3 regions of the Pseudomonas sp. R4-84 genome follow, and region 2 is predicted to be linked to each of the others. Evidence: predicted binding sites of a transcription regulator. Region 2 holds the regulator's gene; each other region holds the start of a gene.
The links. The regulator sigma-54, encoded in region 2, starts transcription at its own class of promoters, with help from an activator protein. The targets are predictions, from matches to a motif close to ANTGGCATNNANNTTGCTNT.

Region 1 (4,626 bases), 1.9 Mb from region 2:
GAGGGTACCGCCGCCCAGAGCAGCGACGGCCCACTGCTCGCCGCCCAGCGCCTGGAACGCGAATATCAGTACAACTACTACAAGATACTGCAGCGCCGGGGCGATAAAGTCCCGGCCAAGGCTTCCCTGCTGCAAGTACCGGAAGACGAAAAAGCCCCGCTGCTGGAAGGTATCTACCGCACCCGCCTGAAGACCCAGCCACCGGCTGAATGGACGCAACTGGACAAACAGGCCCGCATCGACAAGCTCCGTGAAGGCGTCATCAAGTTCTGGAGCGGCAGTGATGTACTGTTGCGCGAACTGGGCCAGGAGCGGGCCAGCAGCATCAAGGATTTCCTCGTGGACAAGGGCAAGCTGGCCGATGACCGCGTGTACTTCATTGACGCCAGCCTGGGCCAGGCCGAAAAGGACGGCACCGTCATTACGCCAATGCATCTGGATGCGGAGTGAAATGAAGTATTGGTACGGATTCAGCCTGAGTCTGCTGCTATTGGCAGCCGGCCAGGCCACAGCCGCCAATACGTTGCGCTGTGGCAGCCATTTGATCAGCATCGGTGATCGTACGAGCGAGGTGCTGCAAAAATGTGGACAGCCTGCAGCGCGTGATGATCTGGGCTACAAACGCAGCGTCAACCGCCGGGAGGAGTATCCGGTGGAGGAATGGACTTACGGACCCCGTAGCGGGATGTACCAGTACTTGCGCTTCGAGAGGAATCGGCTGGTGGAGATTACCAGCAAGCGTGGGCGGTGATTGGTTGGGCTATTCCAGGGTATCTGCAGCGACAGTGCCTACGCCTTCGCGAGCAGGCTCGCTCCCACAGGGGCCGGGTTGTTTCTGGAAGAATGCGATCAAATGTGGGAGCGAGCCTGCTCGCGAAAGGGACTACCCGGTTTCCCTGACTGGCTCACATTCTCTCCCTCCCAAAATAGAACAGGCCCCCGGCACGAATGCCGGGGGCCTGTAATGGCCACTTCCATGTGGCCTTTCGCATGAACTCCAAAGCATCGGCAAGCGTAAAACACAGCCCGCTTGCCGCGCCTTCTCCCGTCCAGGCGAGAAGCCTTGCCTTACTCGGATTTCAGGCCATCGGCCGACACATCACGTACGCCTTTGATTTTCTTGGCGATCGCGACGGCGGTGTCTTTCTGGGCATCGCTCAACACAGCGGTCGAAGACAGGGACACGACGCCCTTGTTGGTTTCAACCTTGATGTCGGAGCCTGGAATGCCTTTCTCGGTCACCAGGTCGGCCTTGACCTTGGTGGTGATCCAGGTATCGGAAACGTCTTCCTTAGCCTCTGTCACTTCGCCCGCAGCCAGCATCATCGGGGCCTGAGTTGCTTGAGTGGTCTCGGCGAAAGCGCTAGCCATGGTCAGGGTCAGTGCAGTGGCAGCAGCGGCAGTGATAGCGAACTTCTTCATACGAGTAACTCCTGTTTTTCTCAGAAACTGCCGAAATTGCATCGCGGCAGGTTGTCAGGAGTAGTGCGAAGGCTGTGCCAGTTTTGAAACAACGTGAAAGTCGTTATAAATCAATAAGTTAAGCGAAGCGGTTATTTTCATAATCATGCAAATTGCATGACTGAGGGATTTGGTACATGCAACATGCGGGTTTTGCCGGATTGCTAAGCTCATGAATTACCGAGGTTATTTCGATATTGGAGATTTACCCCCGCTAAATGACAAAGCCCCGCTGATGCGGGGCTTTGGTTAGTCTCGCAACAACTGTCAACCCGCTGCCGCGCCAGCCGCTGCTGTGCAACCGCCCGCAGGCAAGAACTCTTCCGCAACGTTAGAAGTACATGTCCAGGCACCTGTCCCGGCACGGCTGAGAATGATCGTCTTGCCTATGATGGAGGCAGGTGCCTCTTTGATAGTGCAAGTGATGCTGGCCGTCCCAGCGGCCGCGTCACCCCCAATGGTCATCGTGCAGTTATTGCTCGACGCCGGTACGCCCGTGTTGGCAGCGGTTGGCGTTGTACCTTTATTCAGAAGGTCTTCAACCGGCACCTTCAATGAAGAAGCTTCCGCCAGCCCGACCGTCACCTTCGCCCGCGCCTGGTACTTCGAGTACTGCGGCAACGCAAACGTCGCCAGGATCCCAATGATCGCCACCACGATCAGCAGCTCGATCAGTGTAAAACCCTTTTGCTTATTCATAGACATCTCCCGTGCATGAGTCGAAATCTCATGACCTGAAACGGTCATTGCAGGGCACATGCCAACCCTGGAAGCCCCGCCAGCCCAGGCTTTCCCTGCCGCATGAGATCAACGTCCTACCCCAACAGCCGCACTATCTGACGCTTTTTGTCACCTCTGCTCGCTGGTCAGCCACCGATGCTTGACTAGGCTATAAATCATGAACAGTCCGCGTCCGGTATCCCCATGAATGACATCGCCCTCAGCGGCCTGGCCAAGCAATTGGTGTTGGCTGAACTGATCACCGAACAAAGCGCGCAGCAGGCTTTTCAACAGGCCCAGCGCAACCGAGTGCCCCTGGTCAGCTACCTGGTGCAAAACAAACTGATCCAGAGCCGCCAGGTGGCGGAAATCGCCTCCGAGCATTTTGGTATCGCCCTGCTGGACCTCAACAGCCTAGACAAAGACAACCAGCCCGCCGGCCTGGTCAGCGAAAAACTGGTGCGCCAGCATCACGTACTGCCGCTGTGGCGGCGCGGCAACAAGCTCTATGTGGGCATTTCCGACCCCACCAATCACCAAGCCATCAACGACATCCAGTTCAGCACCGGCCTGACCACCGAAGCCATCCTGGTGGAAGACGACAAGCTCAGCGATGCCATCGAAAAATTCTTCGAATCCAGCAGCACCGGCCTGGAGGGCATGGCCGACGTCGATCTCGACGGCCTGGACATCGAGTCGATCGACGACCGCAAGCAGGACACTATCGCGGGGCAGGACGGCGACGATGCGCCGGTCGTACGTTTCGTCAACAAGATGCTGCTGGACGCGATCAAGGGCGGCTCTTCCGACCTGCACTTCGAGCCTTATGAGAAAACCTACCGGGTGCGGGTGCGTACCGACGGCATGCTGCGGGAGGTCGCCAAGCCTCCCATCCAGCTAGCCAACCGCATTGCCGCGCGCTTGAAAGTCATGGCGAGCCTGGACATTTCCGAGCGACGCAAACCCCAGGACGGTCGGCTGAAGATGCGCCTGTCGAAGACCAAGTCCATCGACTTCCGGGTCAATACCCTGCCCACGCTGTGGGGGGAAAAAGTGGTGATCCGGATCCTCGATCCCTCCAGCGCGCAAATGGGCATCGATGCCCTGGGCTATGAGCCGGAACAGAAAGACCTGTACATGACAGCCTTGAAGCAACCACAAGGGTTGATCCTGGTGACCGGGCCGACCGGCTCGGGCAAGACCGTGTCGCTCTACACCGGCCTGAACATCCTCAACACCGTGGATATCAATATCTCCACGGCGGAGGACCCGGTGGAAATCAATATGGAAGGCATCAACCAGGTCAACGTGAACCCGCGCCAGGGCTTGGATTTCGCCCATGCCCTGCGCTCGTTCCTGCGTCAGGACCCGGACGTGATCATGGTCGGCGAGATCCGTGACCTGGAAACCGCCGAAATCGCCATCAAGGCCGCCCAGACCGGGCACCTGGTGCTGTCCACCCTACACACCAACAGCGCCGCCGAAACACTGATCCGCCTGCAGAACATGGGCATCCCCGGCTTCAACATTGCCACGGCGGTCCACCTGATCATCGCCCAGCGCCTGGCGCGCAAGCTGTGCGCACAGTGTAAGAGAGCCATCGAGATTCCCGAGGAAACCCTGCTCAAAGAGGGTTTCCCCCGGGAACGCATCGGCTCATTCACGATCTATGAGCCGGTCGGTTGCGAACAGTGCAACAGCGGTTACAAAGGTCGCGTGGGGGTATACGAAGTGGTGAAGAACACGCCAGAGCTGCAACGATTGATCATGGCCGAGGGCAACTCCCTGGAAATCGACCTGCAGATGCGCAAGGACGGCTTTAACGACTTGCGCACCTCGGGGCTGTTCAAAGTGATGCAAGGCATCACCAGCCTCGAAGAAATCAACCGGGTCACCAAGGATTGAACATGGCGGTCAAGGCAGTAAAAACCGACGTCTACACGTGGGAAGGCAAAGACCGCAAAGGCACGAAAATGTCCGGCGAACTGACCGGCCAAAGCCCGGCACTGGTCAAGGCACAGTTGCGCAAGCAGGGCATCAACCCGGGCAAGGTTCGCAAAAAGTCCACCTCGATATTCAGCAAGGGCAAGCGCATCAAGCCGTTGGACATCGCCCTGTTCACCCGCCAGATGGCGACGATGCTCAAGGCCGGGGTGCCGCTGTTGCAGGCGTTCGACATCATTGGCGAGGGCTTCGACAACCCGAATATGCGCAAGTTGGTGGACGAGGTGAAGCAGGAGGTCGCCGCCGGTAACAGTTTCGCCGCCTCGCTGCGCAAATGCCCCCAGTATTTCGACGAGTTGTACTGCAACCTGGTAGATGCCGGTGAGCAGGCCGGTGCCCTGGACACGCTGCTGGACCGCGTCGCGACCTACAAGGAAAAAAGCGAGGCCCTCAAGGCCAAGATCAAGAAAGCCATGACCTATCCTGCCGCGGTGATCGCCG
Region 2 (4,626 bases):
AAGCGCGAGCGCCTGGGCCCTTCCCAACGACCGCGACCAGCCTATCCGCATCCAGGCCGACGACGCGCAACTGGACGACAAGAACGGTGTCGCCACCTATAAGGGTGACGTGATCATTACCCAGGGCTCGATGAAGGTGACCGGCAATACCGTCACCATCACCCGGACCCAGTCCGGCGACATCGACGTAGTGACATCCGTGGGCAACCTGGCGTACTTCGAACAGTTGCAGACCGCAGGCGACACCAAGCCTGTGCAGGGTTACGGGGTCACCATCCAGTATCACGCCGCCCAGGACCGCGTTGTATTGATCGACCGCGCCAAGGTCGTCGACAAGGACAACAACGTGACCCAAGGCGAGAAGATCGTCTACGACACGGTCAAGAAGCTGGCCAGCGCCGGCCGTGCCACTGGCAGCAAGGTGACCGAACAGCGTCCGCGGATCGACATGGTGATCCAGCCGAAAAAGAAAACCGACGAGCAGAAGGCGCAGTAATGGCAACTCTGAAAGCCCAGCACCTGGCCAAGAGCTACAAGAGCCGCCAGGTTGTGCGCGATGTCAGCCTGTCCATCGACAGCGGCCAGATCGTTGGCTTGCTCGGCCCCAACGGCGCGGGCAAGACAACCTGTTTCTACATGATCGTCGGGCTGGTTCAGGCCGACCAGGGCCGCGTACTGATCGACGACCTGGATGTCAGCCACCAGCCGATGCACGGCCGGGCGAAAGCCGGTATCGGTTATCTGCCGCAAGAAGCGTCGATCTTCCGCAAACTGTCGGTGGCCGACAACATCATGGCCATCCTCGAGACCCGCAAGGAGCTCGACAAGGCCGGCCGCCGCCAGGAATTGGAGAGCCTGCTGCAGGAATTCCATATCAGCCACATTCGCGACAACCTGGGCATGAGCCTGTCCGGCGGCGAACGTCGTCGCGTGGAAATTGCCCGCGCCCTGGCTACCGCGCCGAAATTCATTCTGCTCGACGAACCCTTCGCCGGCGTAGACCCGATTTCGGTGGGCGACATCAAGCAGATCATCCATCATCTCAAGGCCAAGGGGATCGGCGTGCTGATCACCGACCACAACGTGCGCGAGACACTGGACATCTGCGAGACCGCCTATATCGTCAACGACGGCCAGTTGATCGCCGAGGGCGACTCGGCCACCATCCTGGCCAACGAGCTGGTCAAGGAAGTGTATCTGGGCCACGAGTTCCGCCTTTAAGCCACGAAGCCTCAGGCGAAGGCCTGGGTGGCGCCGAATGTCCGATGACGACCCGTGGGGCACTCTCAATTAATTGAAGACGCCCCCTAGGCAAACACTTCAGTTTCAGGCATATAATTTGCTTAAGTTTGGCGCTCCGGCGCCCTGTAGTGGATGGCGCATGTGCGCCGGCAAATAAGGTGTTAAGCCCCTGCCATGAAACCATCGCTAGTCTTGAGAATGGGCCAGCAGCTGACGATGACACCGCAGCTGCAACAGGCCATCCGCCTGCTTCAATTGTCGACCCTGGACCTGCAACAGGAAATCCAAGAGGCCCTGGAATCCAATCCGATGCTCGAACGCCAGGAAGAGGGCGACGACTTCGACAACACCGATCCACTGGCCGACAATGTCGAGCAGAAAACCACCCCGGAAATCCAGGAACCAACCTACCAACAGGAAGCCGCCCCCACGGTGGACAACCTTGAGGATGGCGAATGGAACGAGCGCATTCCCAACGACCTGCCCGTGGACACGGCTTGGGAAGACGTCTATCAGACCAGCGCCAGCAGCCTGCCGAGCGGCGATGACGACGAATGGGATTTCACTACCCGCACGTCCGCCGGCGAGAGCTTGCAGAGTCATCTGCTCTGGCAATTGAACCTGGCGCCGATGTCCGATACCGATCGCCTGATCGCCGTGACCCTGATCGATTGCATCAACAACCAGGGTTACCTGGACGAGACGCTGGAAGAAATTCTCGAAGCCTTCGACCCCGAGCTCGACATCGAGCTGGACGAGATCGAAGCCGTCTTGCATCGCATCCAGCAGTTCGAACCCGCCGGCATCGGTGCTCGCAACCTGGGCGAATGCCTGTTGCTGCAGCTGCGCCAATTGCCCGCCAAAACCCCGTGGCTGGCCGAAGCCAAGCGCCTGGTGACCGATTACATCGACCTTTTGGGCGGACGCGACTACAGCCAACTGATGCGTCGCATGAAGCTCAAGGAAGATGAACTGCGCCAGGTCATCGAGCTGGTGCAAAGCCTCAACCCGCGTCCTGGCTCACAGATCGAATCCACCGAGCCCGAATACGTCGTCCCCGACGTAATCGTGCGCAAGCACAACGATCGCTGGCTGGTGGAGCTCAACCAGGAGTCGATGCCCAAGCTGCGCGTCAACGCCCAGTACGCAGGTTTCGTCAAACGCGCCGACACCAGCGCCGACAACACCTTCATGCGCAACCAGTTGCAGGAAGCGCGCTGGTTCATCAAGAGCCTGCAGAGCCGCAACGAAACCCTGATGAAAGTCGCCACCCAGATCGTCGAGCATCAGCGCGGCTTCCTGGAATATGGCGACGAAGCGATGAAGCCGTTGGTCCTGCATGACATTGCCGAGGCGGTGGGCATGCACGAATCGACGATTTCACGGGTGACCACCCAGAAATTCATGCATACCCCTCGGGGCATCTATGAATTGAAATACTTTTTCTCCAGCCACGTCAGCACCTCCGAAGGCGGCGAATGCTCGTCCACGGCCATCCGCGCGATCATCAAAAAACTGGTCGCTGCGGAAAATCAGAAAAAGCCGTTGAGTGACAGCAAGATCGCTGGTTTACTGGAGGCACAAGGCATTCAGGTGGCCCGCCGTACCGTCGCCAAATACCGCGAATCCCTGGGGATCGCACCTTCGAGCGAACGCAAGCGGTTGATGTAACAGGCCACGCCACAGCGTTCCAGTGGCAGGCACCCAGCCTGCCGCTTTATGCACTGGCAACGAAGGAGAAGCTGTATGCAAGTCAACATCAGTGGACACCAACTGGAAGTGACCGAACCCCTGCGCACCTACATCGGCGAAAAACTCGACCGATTGGAGAGGCATTTCGACAAAATCACCAACGTGCAAGTCATTCTGAACGTCGAAAAGCTGAAGCAGAAGATCGAAGCCACACTGCATATTCCCGGCGGAGAAGTGGTTGCCAATGCGGAGCATGATGACATGTATGCCGCGATTGACCTGCTGACCGACAAGCTGGATCGCCAACTCAAAAAGCATAAGGAAAAGACCCAGAGCCTCCTCCAGGGCGCAACCGGTCGTTAACCCCCCCAATCCATGATCCGACTAGAAACCATCCTGACCCCCGGCCGTTCCCAGGTGAACGCGCCGGGTGGCAGTAAGAAGAAAGCCCTCGAACAAATTGCCAACCTGATCCACCGCGAAGTGCCGGATCTGGAAATGCAGGACGTCTTCGAGGCCCTTATCGCCCGTGAAAAACTAGGCTCCACCGGTTTTGGCAACGGCATCGCCATTCCACATTGCCGCCTCAAAGGCTGTACGTCGCCCATCAGCGCGCTACTGCACCTTGAAGCGCCCATAGATTTTGACGCCATCGACGGCGCCCCGGTCGACCTGCTGTTCGTATTGCTGGTTCCGGAAGCGGCGACCGATGCGCACCTTGAGCTGCTGCGCCAGATCGCCAGCATGCTGGACCGCAAGGAAGTGCGCGAAAGACTGCGCAGCGCAACGAGTAACGACGCTTTGTATCAGGTTGTCCTGGACGAGCAGAACGGTCATTAAACATGCGCATGATCATCGTCAGTGGCCGCTCCGGCTCCGGTAAAAGTACCGCCCTCAATGTGCTCGAGGACAGCGGCTACTACTGCATCGACAACTTGCCGGCAGGCCTGCTTCCGGAGTTGGCCGAGCGCGCCCTGATCCACACCGAACTGGCGCAACCGCTGGTCGCCGTGTCGGTCGATGCCCGTAACCTGCCCAGCCACTTGTCGCGCTTCCCCGAACTGCTCGAGGAAGTGCGCAGCCGCCATATCCAATGCGATGTGCTCTACCTGGATGCCGACGAAGAAACCTTGCTCAAGCGTTTCTCCGAAACTCGCCGGCGCCATCCACTGAGCAATGCGAGCCGCTCCCTGGCCGAAGCGATCCATGACGAAAGCCAACTGCTCGGGCCCATCGCGGACCTGGCGGACCTCAAGCTCAACACCACGAACCTGAACCTGTATCAACTGCGCGACACCCTCAAGTTGCGCCTGCTGAACCAGCCAGAACCGGGTACGGCCTTTCTCGTCGAATCGTTCGGTTTCAAACGCGGAATGCCGGTAGATGCCGACCTGGTGTTCGATGTCCGCTGTTTGCCCAACCCTTATTGGAAACCGGAACTGCGCGAGCAGTCCGGGCTGGACCAACCGGTAATCGACTACTTGGCTGCCCAGCCGGATGTCGAAGAGATGTACCAGGACATTTCCAGCTACCTGCTTAAATGGCTGCCCCGCTTTGCCGCTAGCAACCGCGCCTACGTCACGATCGCCATTGGCTGTACGGGTGGCCATCACCGCTCCGTCTACCTGACCGAACGCCTGGGTCAGCTCCTGCAACAATCCCTGAAGAACGTCCAGGTTCGCCACCGCGACC
Region 3 (4,626 bases), 2.8 Mb from region 2:
ACGATCACCTGACCGACCATGCCGGCGGTCTTCGGCGAAATCCGGTCGGCCAGCAGACCCATGAACAGGCGCAGTACGGCACCGGCGAGGATCGGGGTGGCGACCATCAGGCCGCGCTGTTGCGTGGTCAGGTGCAGGTCGGCAGAGATCTGCACCGCCAACGGGCCAAGCAGGTACCAGACCATGAAGCTCAGGTCGAAATAGAGGAAGGCCGCGAACAATGTCGGGGTGTGGCCGGATTTCCAGAAGCTTGAATTCATCGCGCACCTCAGCTGTAAAAGTCTCGAGAAATGAGTCAGTGCTTTGAGCAGTGCGCCGCCTGTGGTCGCACCACCGGTCCCGCGGGACCAAAACAAAAAAACGCCGCAACCCGGATTGCCTGAGAGGCGAGAGGGTGTGCGACGTCTTTGTCGTAGGTGGGGCAACCGCCGTTGGTTACCTGTGGGGTTGCTTAAGCGAGATCTGTGCCAACCCGAGGGAGGGGGATGGCTATCGCGAGCAGGCTCGCTCCCACATGGGGATTTGAGGCGTTCACCGATTCTGTGGGAGCGAGCCTGCTCGCGAATGGGGCAGGCCAGGCACTACAAGGCTTTCAGCCAAGCAATTCATTCATCGCAATGATCTGCTCCGCCACCTGGATCAGCTTCTGCTGGCGGCTCATGGCCTGGCGGCGCATCAGCGTGTAGGCCTGTTCCTCGTTGCACTCTTTCATTTTCATCAGCATGCCCTTGGCCAGTTCGATGCGCTTGCGTTCAGCCAGTTGCTGGTCGCGGGCCAGCAATTGGGCGCGCAGGGCCTGGTCGCTTTCGAAGCGCGCCATGGCGACATCGAGGATCGGTTGCAGGCGCGCCGCGTGGATGCCTTCGACGATGTAGGCACTCACACCCGACTTGATGGCCTGGCGCATCACATCCGGATCGTGCTCGTCGGTAAACATGACGATCGGTCGCGGCTGGTCGCGACTGACCAGCACTACTTGCTCCATCACATCGCGTCCGGGTGACTCGGTATCGATCAGGATCACGTCCGGACGCACCGTTTCGACGCGCGCTGGCAGGTCAATGGTCAGGCCGGATTCGTCGATCACTTCGAAGCCGGCCTCAATCAAGGCCGCTCTAAGGCGGCCGACTTTTTTCGCGGTGTCGTTGATCAGCAGGATACGCAGCATAATCGTGGCTCCTGTCAGCGGCTGGCGAGAAGGGGAGCCGCATCGCTCAAGGCGTGCAGTTTGAAGCTGCGGGCGTACCCGGCCGGGTCCGTGCCGTCCCAGGTGGTGCCGTCGATCAGTTGGCTGCTGCGCATGTCCTGGCCTGGGGGCGTCATGCCCAGTGTCGCAGCGGCTTCACGGTACAGCTCGAGTTGCTGGACCTGGCGCGCGACGGCCAGGTAGTCCGGGTCTTCGCGCAGCAGGCCCCAGCGGCGGAACTGTGTCATGAACCACATGCCGTCGGACAAGTATGGCAGGTTCACCTCGCCGCCTCCGTGGAAGCGCATGGCATGGGGATCCTGCCAGCTGTTGCCCAGGCCGTCGGCGTAGATGCCCAGCAGGCGCGGCTCGATGCAATCCAGCGGCGCATCGAGGTATTCGGGCGCGCTGAGCAATTGCGCGGTACTGCGACGGTTCTCGACGCTTTGCTCGATGAAACGGCTGGCTTCAAGGATCGCCATGACCAATGCCCGGGCGGTATTGGGGTATTGCTCGACGAAAGCGCGGGTGCAGCCGAGGACTTTCTCCGGGTGATCGGGCCAGATCGTCTGGGTGGTCGCCAGGGTAAAACCAAGGTTCTGCTTCACCGCGCTGGCGCACCAGGGTTCGCCCACGCAAAAACCGTCGATACGACCAGCCTGCAAGTGCGCGACCATTTGCGGCGGCGGCACCACGACGCTGTCGACGTCCGATAAAGGATGAATGCCCTGGGCCGCGAGCCAGTAGTAGAGCCACATGGCGTGGGTGCCGGTGGGGAACGTCTGGGCGAACGTCAGTTTCGGGCGAGTTTGGTGCACGTGCTGTTCCAGTGCCTCAGGACTGGTCACGCCTTGGGCCTGGAGGCCGTGGGACAGGTTGATGCTCTGGCCGTTCTGGTTCAGCCCCATCAGCACGGCCATGTCGGTGGGCGCGACGCCGCCGATACCCAGGTGCACGGCATAGATCAGGCCGTACAGGCTGTGGGCTGCGTCGATTTCGCCACTGACCAGCTTGTCCCGCAGGTTAGCCCAGGACGCCTGGCGCTTGAGGTTCAAGGTCAGGCCGTAGGGTTGGGCGAAGCCTTGGGTGGCGGCCACCACCACCGGGGCGCAGTCGCTCAGGGCCATGAAGCCAAGATTGATCGCGCTTTTTTCCGGGGCATCGCTGCCATTGACCCAGGCCAGGGGCGTGGCTGGAACTTCATTCATCGATATCACCTTCCACATCAAAAAGCGCCGTGTCCGGGCCAAGGAAGGCCGGACGCCGACGCCGTTGTCCTTTGAAACAGTGCGGCACTCATTCCGTCGTTGGCATGGGGCGCTGATGACCAAAAAGGTGCAAGGCATATGCCAGCGCTGCGGTTTTGTGCGAGCGCCTCGCTTGCGACGCCGTTGCGCGGCTATAATCGCGGCCTCATTTCGTCGCCCGAGTCAAAGCCGCCCATGTACACCCTGGCCCGTGAACTGCTGTTCAAACTCTCCCCGGAAACCTCCCACGACCTGTCCCTGGACCTGATCGGCGCGGGCGGGCGCTTGGGCCTCAACGGTCTGCTGTGCAAGGCTGCGGCGAAACTGCCGGTGACGGTCATGGGCCTGGAATTTCCCAACCCGGTCGGATTGGCGGCGGGCCTGGACAAGAATGGCGCCGCCATCGACGGCTTTGCGCAACTGGGTTTCGGCTTCGTCGAGATCGGCACCGTGACGCCGCGGCCACAGCCGGGCAACCCGAAGCCACGATTGTTCCGTCTGCCTCAGGCCGAGGCGATCATCAATCGCATGGGCTTCAACAACCTGGGCGTCGATCACCTGCTGGCCCGTGTCGCGGCGGCCAAGTACAAGGGCGTGCTGGGCATCAACATCGGCAAGAATTTCGACACCCCGGTGGAGCGCGCCGTCGACGACTATCTGATCTGCCTGGACAAGGTCTATGCCCATGCCAGCTATGTCACCGTAAATGTCAGCTCCCCGAACACTCCGGGGCTGCGTAGCCTGCAATTTGGTGACTCCCTCAAGCAATTGCTCGCCGACCTGGCCCGGCGCCGCGCGGAGCTGGCGGTTATCCATGGCCGGCATGTTCCGTTGGCCATCAAGATCGCCCCGGACATGAGCGACGAGGAAACCGTCCAAGTGGCCCAGGCCCTGATCGAGACCGGCATGGACGCGGTGATTGCCACCAATACCACCCTGGGACGCGAAGGCGTCGAAGGGCTGGAACACGGTGACGAGGCGGGCGGTTTGTCTGGTGCGCCGGTGCGTGACAAGAGCACCCATACCGTGAAAATCCTGGCGGGTGAACTGGCGGGACGCTTGCCGATCATTGCGGCGGGCGGGATCACCGAAGGCCGGCATGCCGCCGAGAAAATCACCGCTGGGGCAAGCCTGGTGCAGGTTTATTCGGGTTTCATCTACAAGGGGCCGGCGCTGATTCGAGAGTCGGTGGATGCGATTGCGGCGTTGGGGTGATTCCTCAGGTTGGTGAGGTCCATTTGTGGCGAGGGGATAACTCCCCTCGCCACACCAGTGTTTTCAGCTCAAATCCGCGAATCCCGTGCATTAAAAAGGGCTCCAGAAGGAGCCCCTTGGGCCGTAGCCCGCCGTCCGGATGGGACGTGCGTGGTTAAATCGGTTTGGATGTCAAGTTGTCGAGTTCTTGAGTAATAAGCCCTGTGTCAGCCGACGGCGTGAAGTTCGTTGAGTCTATGGATACCCGCAGTGCCGGTCATACCGTCCCAGTTGTCGCCGCGTCCTTCCCGCCAGCCATTGATCCAGGCTTGACGTACCGACGGTAGAGTAAAGGGGCAAAGCTCACGGGATTTACCACCAACGCCATATTGGTAACCGCGTAAAAATGCTCTTTCCAACGGATCACGCTTAAGTCTTCTCATAGGGTGTTGCCCTCACTTGTTGACTGTTGCTTAGCGTCGACCTCTATTGAGGCCGGGGCAGAATCATTCTGCCGTTGGCGGCTCGTTGCCGGCGTGACGAGCCGAGGTGTTGACGCCGTTGCGACGTCAACCTGTGGTGAGTTCTAACCAAAGCGTCACACGGATGGAATGATCGTTTTGTCATAAGCACGTAACATTAAAGATGCTAGTGCGATAAGTAACATGATGTTCAACACCCGCTTTTGAGCAAGACCCCTGTATGATCAGCCCTGCGCCGAAAGGCGGTCGCCATGGTCGGATGAGAATGTCCCCCTGTTGCACTCGGGTACTATTCGACGAAAGGGGTGACTTTTCACAATTTGTTGCACAGAATTTTTTTATCTGTACACGCATCTAAGCTCTTTGAACCTGAGCGGCGAGTACGGAACGGCACACGCTCGTGCCACGCGGGTGCTCTTGAGAAAAGCACCTGATTGAACCCGGCCCGGCAATGCGTTGCCCGGCCCACTTAGCCAAAGGCTCTGGAAATCCAATGTCCGACCGTTTCGAACTCTTC

Region 1: the regulator sigma-54 is predicted to act here: its motif matches at 2,207-2,226, upstream of M1D68_RS04065 (pilin).
Region 3: the regulator sigma-54 is predicted to act here: its motif matches at 2,521-2,540, upstream of M1D68_RS08675 (CmpA/NrtA family ABC transporter substrate-binding protein).

Annotation. Positions count from the first base shown of each region.
Region 1 covers NZ_CP096390.1:870,517-875,142, reverse strand. The annotation lists gene M1D68_RS04080 (DUF748 domain-containing protein) at 1-450, shown strand, start outside; gene M1D68_RS04075 (DUF2845 domain-containing protein) at 452-751, shown strand; gene M1D68_RS04070 (BON domain-containing protein) at 1,069-1,422, opposite strand; gene M1D68_RS04065 (pilin) at 1,729-2,160, opposite strand; gene pilB (type IV-A pilus assembly ATPase PilB) at 2,386-4,086, shown strand; gene M1D68_RS04055 (type II secretion system F family protein) at 4,089-4,626, shown strand, end outside.
Region 2 covers NZ_CP096390.1:4,642,903-4,647,528, forward strand. The annotation lists gene lptA (lipopolysaccharide transport periplasmic protein LptA) at 1-496, shown strand, start outside; gene lptB (LPS export ABC transporter ATP-binding protein) at 496-1,221, shown strand; gene M1D68_RS21230 (RNA polymerase factor sigma-54) at 1,417-2,913, shown strand; gene hpf (ribosome hibernation-promoting factor, HPF/YfiA family) at 2,989-3,297, shown strand; gene ptsN (PTS IIA-like nitrogen regulatory protein PtsN) at 3,310-3,774, shown strand; gene rapZ (RNase adapter RapZ) at 3,777-4,626, shown strand, end outside.
Region 3 covers NZ_CP096390.1:1,857,925-1,862,550, forward strand. The annotation lists gene M1D68_RS08665 (nitrate/nitrite transporter) at 1-260, opposite strand, end outside; gene M1D68_RS08670 (ANTAR domain-containing response regulator) at 593-1,168, opposite strand; gene M1D68_RS08675 (CmpA/NrtA family ABC transporter substrate-binding protein) at 1,183-2,394, opposite strand; gene M1D68_RS08680 (quinone-dependent dihydroorotate dehydrogenase) at 2,629-3,648, shown strand; gene rmf (ribosome modulation factor) at 3,855-4,070, opposite strand; gene rlmKL (bifunctional 23S rRNA (guanine(2069)-N(7))-methyltransferase RlmK/23S rRNA (guanine(2445)-N(2))-methyltransferase RlmL) at 4,603-4,626, shown strand, end outside.